Regions from separate parts of the Capilliphycus salinus ALCB114379 genome, predicted to be linked through region 4. Evidence: riboswitches for the same ligand, from Rfam matches in the RefSeq annotation. Region 4 holds a riboswitch; each other region holds the start of a gene.

Region 1 (4,716 bases), 2.7 Mb from region 4:
CTGGTGACATAATGCCATCCAATATTAACGAACAGTAAAAAACACCCACAAATCGCTTCAGCAGAATAGCGAAAATTAGGTTTATAGCGGCGAATATACCAAACTTTTAGTTCTCCTGTAAATCCCCGCGATGTCAATCCCAGAGAAATTTGACGGTAGTTTTCTAAAGTTCGCTGTAACAGTTGACTGACGACTATTCCCACACTGCGAATTCCGGTTTTCCAATTACAATAACCGATTCTGGCTTGTTGGGCGGTTAACAGTTCGCTGGCGGTTTCTGTGAGGAGAAAAATGAACCGATACATTAAAGTTAGCAGTTCTGTTATCAAACTAGGACAGCCTATTTTGTTTAAAATCCGCACAATTTCCACAAAAGGAACGGTTAACAAAATAAAGTACATACAGGAAGTTAGTACCAGAGAACGGGTTAATAAAACGGCAATTTGTTGAAGTCCTTGTTGACTGATGTAGATAAAAAGATTGCCCAAAGTTACGCCCCAAAAAATATCGGTTTGAACCAACTGCACATCCGACAACCAAACGCCCCCCAAGGCCAAAGCGGGAACGCTGGTTAACCAAAATCCGAACGGAATCGCCTGTAATTTCAAGTAAACTGACGCCGGAATTCGAGCATAAATAACAATCCAAATTGCAATCCAAACTGTTATTAAAAATTGCAGGGGTGAAGATGCCGCCCAACTCAAACCAAACAGGGTTATTCCAAACAGAAGTTTGTGTTCTGGGGGGAGATAACGCAGTCGATTTGTATGGGCTAAAGAATCAATTTGATGGTGCATTAGGGTTTTTGATTTTTTCCCTCCCGACGACCTTTGTACAGGCCAATTACATAGCCAACAATTCCCGCCCCGATAGCGGCTTGGGAGACAAATAATAGGCTTTCTATTTCTCCGCTCGGTACTTCAATTAGGGGATTAAACCAGGGTTGATAGTTCGGCTGAATTTCTGTAATCATTTCCTCTGCTTCGCCATCTGCTCCCCCGTATTCTCCCCGAACAAATATTAACGGTAATATTGCTAAGGCAATCACGGCTAAAACTAGAAACCAATTTCCTTGTTTTTCAGACTGCATAATATTCTCCTAGTTCTCTCGCAAAAGTTTTAAGGTTTGAAGTTCTTCCGAGGCGTAAGATTGTAACCAGTTCCACACTAATACTGTTAACAAACCTTCGCTGATGGATAGGGGAAGTTGGGTTAAAGCAAAAATTCCGGCAAATTTAATAAACGACGCCAAAACGCCCCCGGTTGCAGCCGGAAAAGCCAGAGCAAGTTGAATCGAAGTGACAATATAAGTTGCTAAACTTCCTAGAGTTGCGGCGAGAAAAATTCCGAGTTTTTGTTGTCTTTGTTTCAAACATAAACGATAAATTCCGTAGGCAATCCAAGGGCCGACAATTGCCATCGAAAAAGCGTTTGCTCCCAACGTTGTAATGCCGCCATGAGCGAGTAATACCGCCTGAAAAACTAATACCAAACTCCCCAATACGGCCATTACAGAAGGCCCGAACAAAACCGCTCCCAGTCCGGTTCCGGTTGGATGCGAACAACTTCCGGTAACAGAAGGAATTTTGAGTGCAGAAAGCACAAAACTAAATGCTCCCGCCAAAGCCAGTAATAATTTAAGTTCGGGATTTTCTCGGGTAATTTGGGTCAAAGATTTCACGCCCAAAACGAAAAAAGGTAAACTCAAAACCCACCAAAATATCGCCCAACCCACCGGAAGAAATCCTTCCATAATGTGCATCGCTTGGGCGGGAGATGCGGCGCCGACAACGAGATAAAAGCTTAACCCTGCCATCGCGACAAGGCTGAAAATTCGACTCACTCTTGACATCTGTACCTCGCAGATTGAGTTGTTTGTAGATTTCCATCGGCGGGCATCCTGACTAAGAGATTTGATGAGTAGAAAATCTCAACTAAAATCTCATCACAGTTGCGGGACAGCGTTGGATTTTCACCAAACTTTCCCCGTTAACTCTAGTGGCTGACCCCCACTAAAACCGATAGATGCAGTATTGTATCACGACAACTGGATAATTATCAATAGAGACATCTAATTTGCGCCTTTCTAACTCCATCAAGAAGACTGTTGGGCTGAAAATTGAGTGGTGAGTCGCAAAACTAAACCGTGACAAATTCCCAATCCTGCCGTCCAAATCATATTTTTCACAAACAGTTTTTGTAGAATATTCCACCCCATGCTGTGACCATCGGTAAGCACGGGAAAGGCGAGTAAAATTAGACTTTCGTACAACACAAATCCAAAGATTGCTGCCAGAATAATCCATAAAACATGACCGAAACCCTGTTGGCGACTGAACCCAGGTCTAATACTCGCAAATCCCGTCACCAATATAATACCAACGCCCATAATTAATCCCCAAGCAAACGCATCGAGACTGCGGGGATAATCTCGAATAAGAAAGCCGTAAAGTTGGTTCACCAACCAAACGATTAATCCGAGTAAAATTGCCCGTTTACGGTTTAGGGTCGTTCCGGCTATTGTACCAAAAGCAACTAAAGGGGCGTGGGGATAGATGATGGTGCTACCCGTACCGATTGCCAGAAATAAAATTTGCCAAAACTGACTTTTAGCAACGGCAATCCAACGGTTTTCCCAGATATAATTTTGGGTTTGGGATGGGTGAATTATGCTCATTTTTTTATCCTCAACTTGGATTTCGAGAGGGTTTTTCTTAAAAAATTAACCCGAATATTTCTACAATCATTCTTGAATAGACTTCGATTGAACGGGAGGATATAAATGTTCGGTGAGTTGTTGACCTTGACTCAAATGTTGCGCTACAATTTTATTGGCAACCTCGGGAGTTACGCGAGTATACCAGGTTCTATCTCCTGAATAAAAAACAACCGGCCCCAGTTTACACACTTCCAAACAACCCGATGTGATCACATCAACTTCCAATTCGGCTTGATTAACGGCCGTTTGCAAAGCCTGATAAATCGGTTGCCATTGGCGAGAAGGATAACAACGGGATGAACGACAAACTGATAAATAAGGCCGCTTGAGGGGATTAGAATTAAAAGGAATGGGACGATTGCCCAAAACATAGATTTCTCGCAATTCTTCGTAAAGCGCCAATTTACTCAAATCCGCTTTATTATAAGGAAGTAAATCTTCATCGGCCGTCAAACAGGGATTTGGCAAAAAGATTGTCATCATATTTTCTTGATCCCCATTCCAAAACTGAATTCCCCAACTGGTCGGTCTTCCAGTTGAGTTCAAGCGTCGATACAGCGAAGCCCGATGAATTCGTCGCCGTTGTCGCAACTCCACAGGGGTCTTGCAATGCGGCCCGCCGAGATGATCTTCCAAGCACAAATGAATATGCCAAGCTTCGGTCGCTACGGTGAGATAACCATCGTAAATCATGCACAATTTCGGGGGTTGAGTAAATTCGAGTTCTAACACTCCCCCTTCAACGACATGACCAATCTGAACCTCCTGCCAGCGCTCTTGAAACAGAGTGTACAGCAACGGCCCCGTGATGTCTACCGTACAACCAAAATCTTCATACTCAATCTTTCCGCCTTCGGGTGTGGCTTCAACGGTTCGACGGTTTAGAGGTGTGACCCGGCAATTAAATTCACTCATTCGCTTGCAAAATTAAGACTTCATTTAATCTTAGTTACTTTCCAATATCAGAAAAAACGCTGAAGGAGATTTTCTCGCCGTTGGTTAAACTGGATGGGTTTGATTGAGATTAGTTTGAGTTGAATAATTTTAGCACGAAATTATCAAATATAAGCCATCGCCGAAATAATCGATAAATGCTGCATAGAGATGAGAATTACTCTATTTGAGTGACAACACGCAAGCTGTCACAGTGGAATTTAGGGGGGAATATCGGTTCGGATAGTGAAATTAGGAGTTTAACGGCAAATCGGGGTAAAAATACCTGTGATAGTTGAGAAAGTTGTACGTTAGGGGAACTCAACTTTTTGAGGTGTTTATAGAGTGAAGTTAAGCAGAAACTAGATGATTTCACTCTATCAAGGTCGCCTTATGCAAGTTTTCACTCACACTCCCCCAAATCCGGAAAAACTCCTCAATAATCGCTATCGCATTTTACAATCGATTGGTAGCGGTGGGTTTGGCGAAACCTTTCTCGCAGAAGATACTCAAATGCCTTCGGGTCGTCGCTGTGTGATCAAACAATTAAAACCGAGTGTTAATCGTCCTGAAATTTATTCGTTAATTCAAGAACAATTTCGGCGAGAAGCGGCTATTTTAGAACAACTGGGTGAAAAAAGCGATCGCATTCCTCGATTATACGCTTATTTTGAAGAAGAAGAACAGTTTTATTTAGTTCAAGAATGGATTGAAGGAGAAACGTTAACAACTCGAATTCAACGGTTAGGACGGTTAAGCGAGGCGGAAGTTAAAGAGATTTTACTGGGTATTTTACCGATTTTACATCGCATTCACAAACAGGGTTTAATTCATCGGGATATTAAGCCGGATAATATTATTTTACGTCACCCGTCGGGTAAACCTGTTTTAATTGATTTTGGGGCGGTGAAGGAAACGATGGGAACGATGTTAAATTCTCAGGGAAATCCGACGGCTTCTATTTTAATTGGAACACCGGGTTTTATGGCTTCGGAACAGGCGGTGGGTTATCCTTTATATTCTAGCGATCTTTATAGTTTGGGGATGACGGCGATTTATTTATT
Region 2 (4,716 bases), 2.6 Mb from region 4:
TGTTTTTGCTTATGAAAAACTCGATATTCACGAATCTCGGACTGCGACTTTAAATTTTCAACACGCTATTTTTGTAGAAAAGGAACGCACCGGAGACTATCAAACCACATACGGTTTAAGAGAGATTCTACGCCGTCAAGGAAACAAAGATGATATCATTGCTTTTTTAGAGGAACGTAATTTACCTTTGGATGAAATTGGACGTGAATTATTAGCAGATCGGATTATCAATCAACCGCCCGAACTTGGCTATCTAACGATTTCTAATGCTTTGCAGTGGAGATTACAGTATAGAAGAATAATTGAACAAGCACAGAAGCAGACATTAGGAGTTGAAAATTTGTTGAGGGGAAGATTATTATAAAATGCCTGCGTGAATATTACAGTCTTTTAATGTTTGACAGGCCGTCTTTTGACAGGGTTGGCTTGTCGCTCAATAATTAAGTTAAACCCGTGAAAAGGTTATTCCATACGTCCTCAAACCAGCTAAAAAAGGCTGATAGAAACTTTTCAGTGCCTAGCAACCTGCTGTTCTGATGACGGCGGGTTTGTTGTTTTTGAAGAAATTGTCGGAGGCCAACCCGATGCAATCTAAATTTCTTTCTCTGTTGACAACTTCAATTTTGAGTGGGTTAGTGGGTTCAAGTTTCATCGCTACAGCCAATCATTTACCCGCTCTATCGGAAACGACATCGGCTCAAGCAACTGAAAACCAGGTGGAGCGAGGAGGACTGTTTGTTAACCTAACAACCGATGATACATGGACAGCAAATATGGCGATTTCTCTGGCGCATAATGCCTTGAAAAAGGGACATCAACCGACTACAATATTCTTGAATGTGCGGGGTGTATATTTAGTAGATCGAGAGCGACTTCCCGCAACCGAAGGTAACAGTAACTTGAATATTCATCAAAAATTGCAAGCGTTCATCCAAGATGGAGGAAAAGTTATTGTTTGTCCGAGTTGCTCTCGCGAAGCCGGATTAACTCAGGCGGACTTTATTGAAGGTGTTGTTCTCGGAGAACAAGGAGCAGCGCTGCCACTTCTTTTTGATCCCAACACGGTCACGGTTTCATATTAACAGTTCAAAGATGAATTTCTAGGAGTTTTCCTGCAAAAATTAGAGAAAATTAAACGCGATGTTGAGTGATTTATAATGGCAAGTCACTCAACTTAATTGTGTGATTCTTCTTTCGAGGGTCAGAACCTCATCCCCGACCGTTCTCCTACCGGGAGAAGAAAATCTTTTTTTAATTATTAAATAAAAATTTGTCCAAAATCTCACAGATGTGATATCATACGCCTATCGGTTCTAATGGGGATCAGCCATTAGACGCAAGGGGGAAAGTTCGGTGCAAATCCGTCGCTGTCCCGCAACTGTGATGAATCTTAATTCAAGGTTCTGAGTCAGAATGCCCGCCGATTGATAGTGTTTTATTTGCGCGTCTGCGAGGTACAGATAGTGTTTGGATTAGTCTTTTTACAATTCGATACGTTACGTTTTCATCTGAGTCACAGCACTGGTTTGGAGCGGGAAAAACCTCCAGAATAAGCTGCGATGGCAATTTGCAAAAAAGAAGAATCGCCTCAATTTTTTTGAGGTCAATATTGCCTATTTCGATTGCACGAACTAACGAAATTGGAGTTAGTTTCTAGATGGTCAATTCTTCCCAAAAAATAGGGTGTTCCGGTTAGGTTCGCCCGACAATTTCTAATGACTAAACACACAATTTTTGTCTGCACGGCCTGTGCGAGTGTCTGGAAAGGAAACCAGCGCGTTGGGGAAAGTGGCGGGGAAAAATTGCATCAGCAACTGTCTCAACTTTCCGAAACTTGGGAGTTGAAAGCTGAATTTTCAATTGAACCCGTTACCTGCATGAGCGCTTGCAAACGTTCCTGTGTCGTTGCTTTTTCTGCGTCCCAAAAACCCACCTATTTATTTGGAAATCTTTCCTCCCCGGATGCGGCACATTCAATCCTAGAATGTGCCAGCAAATATTATCTAAAACCGGATGGAAAATTGCCCAGAAAAGAACGACCCGAACTCCTAAAACAGCGAATTATTGCTTGCGTTCCACCCCAACTCAATCGGTAAGTTAGTTAACTTTTGCCGAAGTTAACGATTAGTCAAACTCAAGAAATTTTCAAAGGAAAAACTCAAATGAAAAATTTGTCATGGGTTCAAAATATTGGCTCATTTTTGACCCTATTTCTGCTAACCTTAACCGCCCACGAAGCGGCAGCCGCAACCTTTTCTGGGTCAACATCCGACCCCGGAAAAATAGACTCCGGCATTCCAGGATTTATCGGTTCTGATGGTGAAGGTTTGGTGACGCAGAATAATAGTATTAACCCGATATTTGTGGGTTGGGCGACAGAATTTATAGACTATCAACCCACGCCGGGAGTCGAAGAACGATGGTTAACCCCAGAGAAAACCTTGGGGCCGGTTACAGCCGCTTTTGACGGGATTGCCTCTTTGGGAGAATTAACCGCCGAACAAATTGCAGCAGGCGTTTCTCCCGGTCAAATTACTTTAACCTTTGACAAGCCTATTGTAAATAAAGCGGGGGCCGATTTTGCCGTATTTGAAAATGGAATTGGGTTTGCAGAAACGGGCAACCTTTTCGCCGAATTAGCTTATGTGGAAGTTTCCAGTAACGGGACTGATTTTCTGCGGTTTCCCAGTATTTCTCTGACTCAAAACCCCCTCGAACCCTTCGGACAATTGGATGCAACCCAGGTTTATAATTTGGCGGGAAAACACGTTAATAATGGGGTTGTGATTTCCGACGAAGAATTTGTTCAAAGTTCTTGGGGAACTCCTTTTGACCTGGATGTACTGACGGATTCTCTGGCAACTTTTTCCGGAGAAATTGACCTGAATAATATCAATTATGTTCGCATCGTTGATATTCCGGGGAACGGCGCTTTCTTGGACTCCCAAGGCAATCCGATTTATGACCCCTGGCAAACTCCAATTCCGGGTTCTGGCGGTTTTGATTTAGAAGCAATTGGGGTAATTCATGCGGCAGCTATTCCCGAACCATCCTCAATTTTGGGGTTAATTACTTTCGGAATTATCGGCAAATGGCTGTTAAAAAATCGTCAAACGGTTTCTCGAAATTAAGATAAAATATAAGAGTGAGTCCAGAGATTTTCTATCGCCTCACTCTCCTCTAAATAGGAGAAAAGATGAGATCTGATGTCAAGCGTTTTGAACGCTCTTTCATTCTCCATTCGGAATCAATTAAACCCTTTCCTTCAGGCAGTTCAAGCCTCTGGGAAGCGGCTTGGAATGCCATCGCCAAAGGTGATAGTTGGTCGTTTTTCCTAGTCGGAATTGGCAGCTTCAGCAGTGTAATTTATCCCCACGTTCCTTTAGTTGGGTTTGCGGCTGTTACTGGCAATACTCTCCCCCGCAAAAAAGCGATATTCACCGCTTTAATGATTTGGTTTGCCAATCAATTGTATGGTTTTACCATCCGCCAATATCCTCAAACAAAAGAATTGTTTACCTGGGGTTTGGTAATGGGAATCGGTACAATCATTGTGACGGGATTAATTACCCTCAGACCCCGATTTAGCCGGATTAACTTTTGGGGTTATCTCATTTGGTTAATTGTGGCAATTGTGGGCGGTTATGCCCTGTTTGAAGGCAGTATTGTACTGATTGCGGATTTGATGGGCGGACATGGTTTTACCGCAGAAATATTGTGGCGAATTTTTGTAAAAGATGCGGTTTGGGCGATGAGTTTATCGGCGATTCACAGTCTATTTATGGGGCTAATCATTCAAACCGTTCCTTCTCAGTCGGGCTACCGTCCCCCCGGTTGCGGTCAAAAATTCTGAAGTTTAAAGAAAGTCTCAACTGAAGACGTTCTCAAGTATTCTCTCAACAATAAAAGGAGATTCAATGGCAATTACCACCTCTACACTCGGATATCCTCGTATTGGTAAAAATCGCGAAGTTAAAAAAGCTTTAGAGTCGTTTTGGCGGAGTGAGATTACCGCCGACGAACTGTTACAAACGGCGCGAGAAATTGAGGAACAAGGCTGGAAAACCCAAGCCGAAGCCAATATTAAAAAGATTGGAATTGGAGATGCCACGCTTTACGACCAAGTTTTAGATTGGGTGATTCGTTTGGGGTTAATTCCCGCCCGTTTTCAAGCCTTTTCCGGGTTAGAACGCTACTTTGCAATGGCGCGAGGAAAAGAGGGTATCGCCGCTTTGGAAATGACCAAATGGTTTGATACAAATTACCATTATCTCGTTCCTGAAATTAGTGCCGATATTAAACCCGAAGCCAACTTTGAGGATTTTTTAGCAACGGTTAAACGGGCAAAAAATTTCCTGGGAGAACGGGCAATTCCCATTATTATCGGCCCGGTAACATTGCTGCGGTTAAGTCGGTTAGAAGGCGTAGAATTGGGTGAAGTCTTGACGCAAATTTTGCCCCTCTACAAAACCCTATTAACCGAACTAAAAGCGTTAGGAATGGTCGAAGTTCAGTTACACGAACCCGCCTTGGTTTTTGGCAATGCTGAACAATTAAAGCCCCACTATCAAACCGCCTACGCCGAACTTTCCCAAGCGAATCTTCCCATTCATCTTGTCACCTATTTTGATGATTTGGGAGAAACCTATCCTTGGGTTATCGAATTACCCGTTTCTGCAATTAGTTTAGATTTCACTCGCGGACACAATCTAGACT
Region 3 (4,716 bases), 1.9 Mb from region 4:
TCGGTTTCCACATAACCGCTGAGGGTTGTATCGGTGTAGCCCGAGTCCAAGCCCCGAGAATTCACCAAACGGGTTGATTCGATTTCGCAGTCCCACTCCGCACTACAGAGAATTTCGGGATAGTCCTCTCGAATTAAAGCGATCGCCTCTCGCCCCCATTCGATCAGTTGTTCAACCCCAACCGTCTCGCCTAAATTGGGATAATGTTTGTTAATGGAAGTCGCCGTCAGTTCAATGGTTTCGGGTTCATTGAGATGACTGAGGGCGATCGCCCGTTCAACCAATTTTTCCGGTTCTACGGGGCCGTGAGCCACAGCCAAACCCGGACGCCCATCTCGCCAAAGTCGTAAGGCTGTCCCCCCGGTTTGAATACTTTCGAGTTGTTTGAGTCGGTTGGCTTCAAAAAAAATCGGTTGTGATTGAGATTGGGACTGAAAGACCTCAGCAGCCTCGGCACCGGCTAATGAAGCCAACTCCAGAAGCTGTTCGGCAGATTGGTCATGGGTCATAAACGATCGGTCATCGCACGGTGTTCATCGTTCCATCCTACCTTGTGGTGAGTCACTTATCGCAAATGGGAATCGGCAATCGGCAATCGAAAATCGGCAAATCCTCGTTAGAATTGACTTTTAGGTTTTGAGGCTGTTGGTATTGGTGGCGAACTTCCGTCTTTGGGCTTTGAGCGATACGGGCGTTTGGGTGTAAGGTATTGATTTGAGGGATTATTATTACTTCGCTTAATTGGAAATCAAATTTGATATGACAACAAATTATGGTATTGTTTTGGTGACGGCAGGTTCTCAAACTGAAGCGGAGGCGATCGCATTTGCTTTAGTTGAAGCTAAACTCGCCGCCTGTGTGAGTCTGAGTCCGATTCGTTCGATTTACACTTGGTCTGATGAAGTTTGTTCGGATGAAGAATGGCAACTGACGATTAAAACCGATTTAACTCAATTTGAAGCTTTAGAAGCCAAAATCCGTCAACTGCATTCCTACGAGGTTCCTGAAATTATCGCCCTTCCGATTGTTGCCGGTTCTTTGCCTTATCTTCAGTGGATTGGTCAAACGGTGAATTCCCATTCCTTGAATTAATTTCAATTGCTCAATTCAACCCCAAAAAAATCGACGGGCGGCGCCTAAATTCATTTCTGGGTCAATCTTGAAACACTGAAAAAAAACCAGGGATTTCTATCCCTGGCTGACAAAAAAAGCCCTCAAAAAAGGACTTAGAAAAGCTATACTTTGAGAAACTCGAAGTTAACGTTCAGAGGATTGATTCTCCAGATTAACTCTCCGCAAATAAACCGCACCACACCAGTCAATATCCTGTCCGACCCTGAATGTGACATAATCAATACCGTAAGCACTCCAGTAATTAATCACCTGTCCTGTGAGTCCTTGAGTGCTGTTAATTCGCTCAACTGTACAACCGGGAGGAAATTTTTGAGCGCTCGGACAATCTTTCCACTGTTTGAGTTGTTGGATATATTCCCGTTTCTGTGGAGACAATAACTCCCACGCCTCCCGTTTCCAGTGAGAGTAAGCTTGACCCAAAGCCTCTACTTCTTTCCAGGTTTGGGCGGTTGTCAATAATTCGGCGAGTTGTTGTGGGTTTTCCAGTTCCCAGGGAGAAAGGGGAAGAGCAGTCATAGTTACTTATAACACCATAGATAGGGTTTTTGACAAATTAACTCTGCCTAGACTCTAAATATAGCGTGTTTCCCCCCGATCTCCAATAGGCAACAGGGGACAGATAGAAGTCAGAACTCAGAAGTCAGAAGTCAGGAGTTACTGACAACTGACAACTCTAATAACTGGTGACTGTTAAGGCGTTTGCCAAATTCGCTGATGATATTTTTGCGGATCGGCGTAGGGGTCAACAGCCTGATGGGAATGATCGTGGCTGTGATGATGATCGTGATGGTGATGAGCGTGATGGTGATGATCGTGGTGGTGATGAGCGTGGGAGTCGCCAGAAACCGCAGCCAACCGGAACTTACAGGCTTCACAGTTCATCTGCACTTGGCCGAGTTGGGTTTCAATTTCGCGATCGCGTAACAGTTGCAGCAGTTGGGGTTGAATCCCCATTTCCGGCAAACAAGTCATGCTAATCTCGGGATATTCTTCTTGCTGTTGGGCGGTAATGTCAAAAATTTTCTTGACCAACACCCCGGTAAACAAGAAATAAGGCAAGACAATGATCCGTTTGGGCTGATACAACCGGGCGCGACGAAAACCTTCTTCTAGACGCGGGTGAGTAATGCCGATAAAACAGGTTTCCACCGTTTGATAACCGCTTCCTTCCCACACCATCCGAGCCAGTTTGTAGACGTCGCTGTTGGCGTCCGGATCGGAAGAACCCCGCCCCACAAATAAGATCACCGTTTCCGATCGCTCAATATCGGGGCGATCGAGTTCGGCCAACCGCGTTTTCCATAACTCCAAAATTAGGGGGTTAATCCCAAAATGACGTCCATAATGAAACTTCAGTTGAGGATAGGTTTCTCGGCAGCGATCGAGTTCGTTGGTAATATCAAATTTGTTGTGGCGGGCCGCAAATAACAGCAACGGTAAGGCTGACAATTCGGTATAACCTTGTTTGATGCAGCGTTCAATGCCTTCGGCTATGGTCGGGCCTGTGAGTTCGAGAAAACAAGGAATCACCGGGCGAGAATGGTCAAGGCTTTGATAAGCCTCCGCAAAATCGATAAACGTTTGGCGGCCTTCTGTGTCCTTTGTCCCGTGTCCGATCAGCAACAGGGGACGTTGCAAGGGCAAAGGCGGAAGGCTGAGGTTGAAATTTGCGGTTGGATTAATAATCAAGAATTTTGCTCCTTCCCCGTGCTAGGCGGGATGTCGGTTTTAGGTAACAAGTTGGCATTCTGGCTCGTCAAGATCGCTGCGAACTGACTTACAGTTGCCGCACAGCCCCGGACTTTCACCGGAGTTTCCCAACAGGTTACGATTAACTGAGTAATGCTTTTATAGCATAGCAAGTTAAGATGATTTTGCAGCAAATGTCACGAATCAAAATAATTTAGTGAATCAAGGGACAAATTGAACCCGATCTGTTGCGATCGGATTTGAATATTTGTCCCGTTGTCTGTTAATGTTCGCGATCGCGATTGATTGTCCATTTTGTTAATTTCGTCTGCAAGCGGTTTGGGATCAATTTTCGTAAATGTTTCTCACAAAGTTGGCAGGATTGCTAACATAACGATAAAATCTTTTGTGATAACCTAAACTCTAATCTTGCTGTTTCTGACTGACGCTATGAACGACATAACGAATGATACACAAGAAGTGTTACCCCGCGAGGTTAGGGTTAACCAACTTCGCAATTTGATAGAAACCTTGCATATTGCTGACGAAATTGCCAGCAAGCGCTACTTGATCAGTAGTTCCGAATTGGCCGATCTCATGGATGTCAATGCGAGTGCTGTCACCAGTCGCGGTGATAACTGGGCTTGGCGGAATTGGGAGGTTTCCCGAGTTCGCCGTGAGGGAAATCAAATCCTTTGGCAGTTGGAACGGGTAGACTAATGGTTTGAGCCTGTATTGAGCTTTTCAATTTTCGCTCGATCCATGCTCAGTAATGTTGGGTTTCATTCTTCAACCCAACCTACAAGTGAGAAACCGGGTTCAACCTAGAAAATGAACCTGTTCTCTGTTCCCTCAAGATTCAGACTCCCAAACCGATCCGGGTTTACTGCTGTTGCACGATCTGGACTTGTGCGTGATTTGGACGATCGCGATCGCGGTCAAGTTTTCTGGTGTGAGGGATTGGTAGAGTCGAAAGTTGATTGATAGTGTTATCGAGTTTATACCATTTTACCCGAAAACTACCCTAAAGTTACATCCAAAAACATCATAATCACAAAGCCAAGCATCACCCCGAGGGTTGCTTCTTTTTCCTGTCCGAGACTGTGAGATTCGGGGATAATTTCATCGCTAATAACAAATAGCATTGCACCCGCAGCAAAAGCCATCGCCCAGGGTAAAATCGGTTGAGCAACCGAAACCACTCCCGCCCCAATTAACCCGCCCACCGGTTCAACTAATCCGGTAAATAAAGCAATACTAAATGCGGTCAAACGGGAATATTTTTCAGTCAATAAAGCAATGGCTACCACAAATCCTTCGGGAATATTTTGTAAACCAATCCCGATCGCCAAAGCGGTACCATTGGCAACATCTTCGCCCCCAAAACCGACCCCAACCGCCAATCCTTCGGGAAAGTTATGAATGGCGATCGCAATTACAAACAGCCAAATTCGTTTTAAATTCTCGTAATTTCCTTCCGGGCCTTTGATAAAATGTTCGTGGGGAAAATATTGATGGCTGTACCACAAAAAAGCGCCCCCCAGTAAAATTCCAATCACGACAATTAACGCCGAAAAAACATTACTATTCGTCTGTCGGATCGCCGCTTCTAAACTGGGAACAATTAAAGAAAATGAGGTCGCCGCCAACATCACACCCGCCCCAAACCCCAACATCGCCCCTTGAACTCGTTGACTAATTTGACGGATAATTAAAACCGGAACCGCACCCAAACCCGTTCCCATTCCGGCGATAAAACTGCCTATTAATCCCAGATAAACAGTTGGAATATCTTTAATAAAATCCAGCATATAGGCGTTAAAATTTTAGGAGGTGGACAGAAGGATTAGTCAATTTTCAAACATTGAATTCGCTTAAGCCTAACAACGAACT
Region 4 (4,716 bases):
ACCCAAACCCGACTCGCCCCCGTCTTCTCCCACCGAACCGGCAATGGTGATGGTTTTTCCGATAGCCAACCCTCAAAAAGCCCAGGAAGTTCTCGCTCAACCGAAATTGCTCACCGAAGGGGATATTAGCCAACGGACCTATCGGGGAATTGAAATTATTGAAACCCAAGGCTTACCGACTCAAAATTACTCGATCGCCGTTTTGGGTGAAAAGTTCTTGCTGGTCACAACCGATGCTAACGCCACCGATCGCACGATCGATACTTACCGGGGGGAGGCGTCGATCGCCAAAACGCCCGGTTATGCCAATGCGGTGGAAAAAATTCAAACGCCGAGAGCTTTTGCTCAAGTTTATCTGAATATTCCTGTCGCCGCGAGTGTGGCTTCTTTTACCTCCGCTCAACCCATTCCGCCTGAAAATCTTGAGAAATTACAGCAGCATCAAGGGTTTGTCAGCAGTGTGATTTTTGAAGCCGGGGGAATTAATTTTAAAGGGATTTCTTGGTATAAACCGAGCAGTCAAAAAACCTTGGCGGTTGAAAACGAATCTCAGGAAATGCTGAAATGGATTCCGAATAATGCGATGATGGTGATGGCGGGGGGAAATTTGCAGCGACTCTGGCAAGATTATAGCAAAGATGCGGTTTCTAATCCTATTGCTCCTTTTAATCCCGAAACCCTGCGATCGAGTTTAAAACAAGCTACCCAAATGGACTTGGATCAAGACTTTTTGAGTTGGATGGATGGAGAATTTTCCCTGTCTTTAATTCCGGCTGTTCCCAATAAAGAAACCCCCCAAAAGTTTTCGGCGGGATTGGCTTTGATGGTGGAAACCAGAGATCGCCAAGCCGCAGAAACCGCCTTAGAAAAGTTGGATGCGTCGATGAAGTCTAAAGATTTTCGGGTAGAATCGACCCAAGTTGATGGCCAACCTGTGGTTAAATGGACTTCTCCCTACGGCGGATTTAGTGTGGTTCGCGGGTGGTTGGATAACAATGTGTTATTTGCTACTTTGGGCGCCCCGATTGCCAATCAAATTTTACCAGAACCGGAGACGGCGATCGCCTCAGATCCGCTATTTCGCGAAACTGTTCCCACGGAATTAAGTCCGAATAATGGCAGTTTCTTTGTCGATGTCCAACGGGCTTTCGATCGCCGTAATCTTTCTTTACCTCAGCTTCCCCCTCCCCAAGCGGTGTGGGTGAATGCGATCCGATCAATAGGGGTGAGCGCCGCAGTGGTCAGCGATCGCAGCACTCGCTATGATATTTTTGTGAACATCAAAGACGATACTCAACCGAGTTCATCTACTCCGACGGAGACCACTTCTAGCCCAGAAAATCAGGAGAATTTACCCGAATAGTTTATATGGGGTCTCAGTATATTTACAGAAAAACACCATCCTTCAAACCGAAATTTGACCCCGGAAAATCGGTATAATAACGGAAGTCATGGCGACCAAAAATTGATAGGGTATAGAAAGGAGGAGCGATGCCTCTGTTTTGTCATTTATAAAAAGAATTAAACTTTAAAATGATGATTCTTACCTTTTTGGTTCGAGGTTATGTTCTAATTGGTGTGATCTTCTTTGCTCATTGCTTAAGAAAATTCTTCCAAGACCAAAGCACTCCAAAGACGAATAAAAGCTCTTGGATCGTTCTGGGAGCCGCAGCCCTACTCTGGCCGATTGTGATTCCATTATCTCACCTCGAACGTCGAGCCAAGCCAAAAATTAAATCCGATCCGGGTGATATTGTTCAATATCGGATGACGGCGCCTCCTCTGGTTGAACGGGAAAATAGCGATCAGAAAATCTCTCTAACTTCAACTCCCCCCTGCGAAAGCCCGAGTTGCAGCAAGAATAAAGATACCACAAACATCGCCTAACGCTTCTATAGTCTCCGATGAGGCGGCTTTTGTCCTCATCCTTTGGGATAAAATTTTCTGATCGGTTTTAGACAAAACAAAGCGAGTAGTCGCGATAATATTGTGATATTCTTGTAACGATATCGGTTCTGATGGGGATCAGCCATTGGATGCAAGGGGGAAAGCCTAGTGAAAATCTAGCACTGTCCCGCAACTGTAACGAGAGGATAAACCTTCTCTGAGTCAGGATGCCCGCCGATGTTTCCGTCCACTCTGAGCGCGTCTGCGAGGTACAGATAGTGTTAAATTTGATCTGCATTAACCGCCTAACCTTTCAACTTCGGTCGCTACATCGAGAAGTTCTAGATTTGCAACTCTTTCCATCAAGATTTTAACGGACTTACCCGACTGACTAACAGTAAAATAATCTTCAAAAATTCCAACCATGCACAAAATACCCGTTACCGTTGTTACCGGATTTTTAGGCGCCGGAAAAACCACTTTAGTTCGTCATCTCTTGCAAAACAATCAAGGGCGTAAAATCGCCGTTTTAGTTAATGAATTTGGGGAAGTGGGAATTGATGGGGAACTGTTGCGTTCCTGTCAGGTTTGCGAAGACGACGAACTCCCTCAAAATAATCCTCAAAATAACATTGTTGAACTGACAAATGGCTGTTTGTGCTGCACCGTTCAAGAGGAATTTTACCCGACGATGCAGGAACTTCTTAAACGCCGCGACCAAATTGATTGTATACTGGTAGAAACCTCGGGATTGGCTTTACCTAAACCGTTGGTTCAAGCGTTTCGTTGGCCGGAAATTCGCAATCATGCAACGGTTGATGGGGTGCTGACGGTTGTCGATGCTCAAGCTTTGGCTGCCGGCACTTTAGTCGGAGATTTAGAGGCTTTAGAAGCTCAACGCCAAGCCGATCCGAATTTGGAACATGAAACCCCCATTGAGGAGTTATTTGAAGATCAGTTGGCTTGTGCGGATTTGGTTTTATTAACAAAAACCGATTTAATTGATCCAGCTTCCTTAACTAAAGTTCGAGAATGGTTACAACAAGAACTTCCCCCCGGTGTTAAGGTTGTTTCCTGTCAGCAAGGAGAGGTAGAAACGAATCTTTTACTGGGTTTTAATGCGGCTGTAGAAGATAATTTAGAAAGCCGTCACTCTCATCACGATCACGAAGAAGAACACGAACATGATGATGAGATTAATTCGGTACAGCTTATCGTTGAGCAAGCTTTTGAACCGAAAACGTTAATTGAAAAATTGCAAGATTTGGTCAAACAAGAGGAAATTTATCGAATAAAAGGCTTTGTTCACGTTCCCCAAAAACCGATGCGAATGGTCTTGCAAGGGGTGGGAAATCGCTTTGATTCGTTTTATGATCGCCTGTGGTTAAGCGATGAACTCCGCCAAACTCGTTTAGTTTTTATTGGGCGAAAACTCAATTCTACTGCGGTGGAACGGGCGATTTTAAATTAATGCTGTCCGACGACGGTTGGATTCAATTCAAGAGGAGTAGAGAGGTTAATTCTACTTTCTGTAAAATGTTTTGTCGGATAATTCTGTGAGGTGATAGTCTGGAAATAAGGAGCGGCTAATGCAGCGAGACTGCTGCTATAGGTGAGGAATAAAACCACCAGTAAAACTAAAGCCGATCGCAATAGAGAATGATGCTGAACGCATTGTAAGGTAAAGATACCAATGACAATGGTTTCTAAAACTAATGCAATCAAATCCAGTAAATTCATCTCTAAATCTCCCGTATTAAGTTGTTAGAGATTAGGAAGCAGAAAGAAGAAGATTAATTCAATTCTTTCTGAACTTCCTAAATTTTAAGTTACTCCCTTAACTCACTGCGATGGTTGTAGGCATGGGAGCTTGAACATTTTCGCCCAAACGAGTCCGATATAACGTGGCAAATAATTCTTCGTGACGACGAAGATTTTCTTCGATTTCTTGTAATACAAAAGCCGTAGCCGGATCGGTAATTTGAACCGACAAATGAGAAGCATCAATAATACCGGTTTGGATATCGCCTAAAGCCCGTCGCATCAAATCTTGATCGCTACTATTAGACTGTAACCAACCTTGCAATTTGGCGAAAGCTTCGCTTCCCATTGCTTGCCAAGTTACCTGTTCGTCAAAGTCCCGCAGACGGGCTTCTAACAGTTCAATATGACGTTCTTTTGTGCCGATGGCTTCTCGGAAAAGAATCACCAATTCGGGGTCAGAAACTTGTTTGTTATACTCTTTAAAAGCGGCTAAAGTATAACGTTCGCCCACGATCGCCGTATTGAGCGCATTAACAATATCATTTTTGCTCGAACCTTGCCACTGTTCGGCCAGCGTCCACCATTCAAACGTTTGGTCGGTGGGATCGGGTAACGTGACCCCTTCCATGCCCAAATTGAGGTAACTTAATAATGTTACCGTAAACATGGCTAAATCACTCGGCTGACGGGAAGTAATTAAGTTACCATCAACCACAACAGGTTCGTTAACATAGGTCGCCCCGGCATTTTGAATATCTTTGCGAATGGCTTTAAAACCGGTCGCTTGTTTACCTCGTAAAACATCCGCATCTATTAAGACTTGTGGGCCGTGACAAATGGCGGCGATGGGTAAACCTTGGGCCATACCATCGATAATCAGTCTCACCGCATGGGGGTTGCGACGAACTTTGTCGGGAGCGTTACCACCGGGGATGAAAATGGCATCAAAGTCTTCTGAACGAACTTCTGCGGCCGTAGCGTCGGGTTTGGCGGAGGCTTGACCCCGCTTTCCTTCGTATTCGTCGTTCATGCGAGAACCGATAATTACCGTTTTCGCGCCCGCTT

Evidence for each region. A riboswitch is a leader RNA that binds a small molecule or an ion and turns the genes downstream of it on or off. The one in region 4 is predicted to bind cobalamin.
Region 1: it holds a riboswitch for cobalamin, as region 4 does, so the genes downstream of both, ACL6C3_RS09760 (energy-coupling factor ABC transporter permease) here and cobW (cobalamin biosynthesis protein CobW) in region 4, are expected to answer to the same signal.
Region 2: it holds a riboswitch for cobalamin, as region 4 does, so the genes downstream of both, ACL6C3_RS19165 (DUF1636 domain-containing protein) here and cobW (cobalamin biosynthesis protein CobW) in region 4, are expected to answer to the same signal.
Region 3: it holds a riboswitch for cobalamin, as region 4 does, so the genes downstream of both, ACL6C3_RS22155 (sirohydrochlorin chelatase) here and cobW (cobalamin biosynthesis protein CobW) in region 4, are expected to answer to the same signal.

What each region holds. Positions count from the first base shown of each region.
Region 1 covers NZ_CP178543.1:2,346,780-2,351,495, forward strand. Annotated here, with positions in the region: gene ACL6C3_RS09745 (energy-coupling factor ABC transporter ATP-binding protein) at 1-10, opposite strand, end outside; gene cbiQ (cobalt ECF transporter T component CbiQ) at 1-797, opposite strand, end outside; gene ACL6C3_RS09755 (energy-coupling factor ABC transporter substrate-binding protein) at 797-1,090, opposite strand; gene ACL6C3_RS09760 (energy-coupling factor ABC transporter permease) at 1,100-1,816, opposite strand; cobalamin riboswitch at 1,873-2,038, opposite strand; gene ACL6C3_RS09765 (hypothetical protein) at 2,096-2,677, opposite strand; gene ACL6C3_RS09770 ((2Fe-2S) ferredoxin domain-containing protein) at 2,744-3,634, opposite strand; gene ACL6C3_RS09775 (protein kinase domain-containing protein) at 4,046-4,716, shown strand, end outside.
Region 2 covers NZ_CP178543.1:4,750,714-4,755,429, reverse strand. Annotated here, with positions in the region: gene ACL6C3_RS19175 (restriction endonuclease) at 1-364, shown strand, start outside; gene ACL6C3_RS19170 (DsrE family protein) at 585-1,082, shown strand; cobalamin riboswitch at 1,292-1,440, shown strand; gene ACL6C3_RS19165 (DUF1636 domain-containing protein) at 1,716-2,096, shown strand; gene ACL6C3_RS19160 (hypothetical protein) at 2,163-3,131, shown strand; gene ACL6C3_RS19155 (hypothetical protein) at 3,197-3,853, shown strand; gene metE (5-methyltetrahydropteroyltriglutamate--homocysteine S-methyltransferase) at 3,918-4,716, shown strand, end outside.
Region 3 covers NZ_CP178543.1:5,467,054-5,471,769, forward strand. Annotated here, with positions in the region: gene ACL6C3_RS22140 (TldD/PmbA family protein) at 1-509, opposite strand, end outside; gene cutA (divalent-cation tolerance protein CutA) at 760-1,092, shown strand; gene ACL6C3_RS22150 (hypothetical protein) at 1,258-1,650, opposite strand; gene ACL6C3_RS22155 (sirohydrochlorin chelatase) at 1,825-2,823, opposite strand; cobalamin riboswitch at 2,855-2,999, opposite strand; gene ACL6C3_RS22160 (hypothetical protein) at 3,274-3,543, shown strand; gene ACL6C3_RS22165 (ZIP family metal transporter) at 3,843-4,634, opposite strand.
Region 4 covers NZ_CP178543.1:7,366,451-7,371,166, forward strand. Annotated here, with positions in the region: gene ACL6C3_RS29960 (DUF3352 domain-containing protein) at 1-1,363, shown strand, start outside; gene ACL6C3_RS29965 (hypothetical protein) at 1,534-1,887, shown strand; cobalamin riboswitch at 1,994-2,141, shown strand; gene ACL6C3_RS29970 (hypothetical protein) at 2,185-2,313, opposite strand; gene cobW (cobalamin biosynthesis protein CobW) at 2,312-3,358, shown strand; gene ACL6C3_RS29980 (hypothetical protein) at 3,355-3,627, opposite strand; gene ACL6C3_RS29985 (DJ-1/PfpI/YhbO family deglycase/protease) at 3,725-4,716, opposite strand, start outside.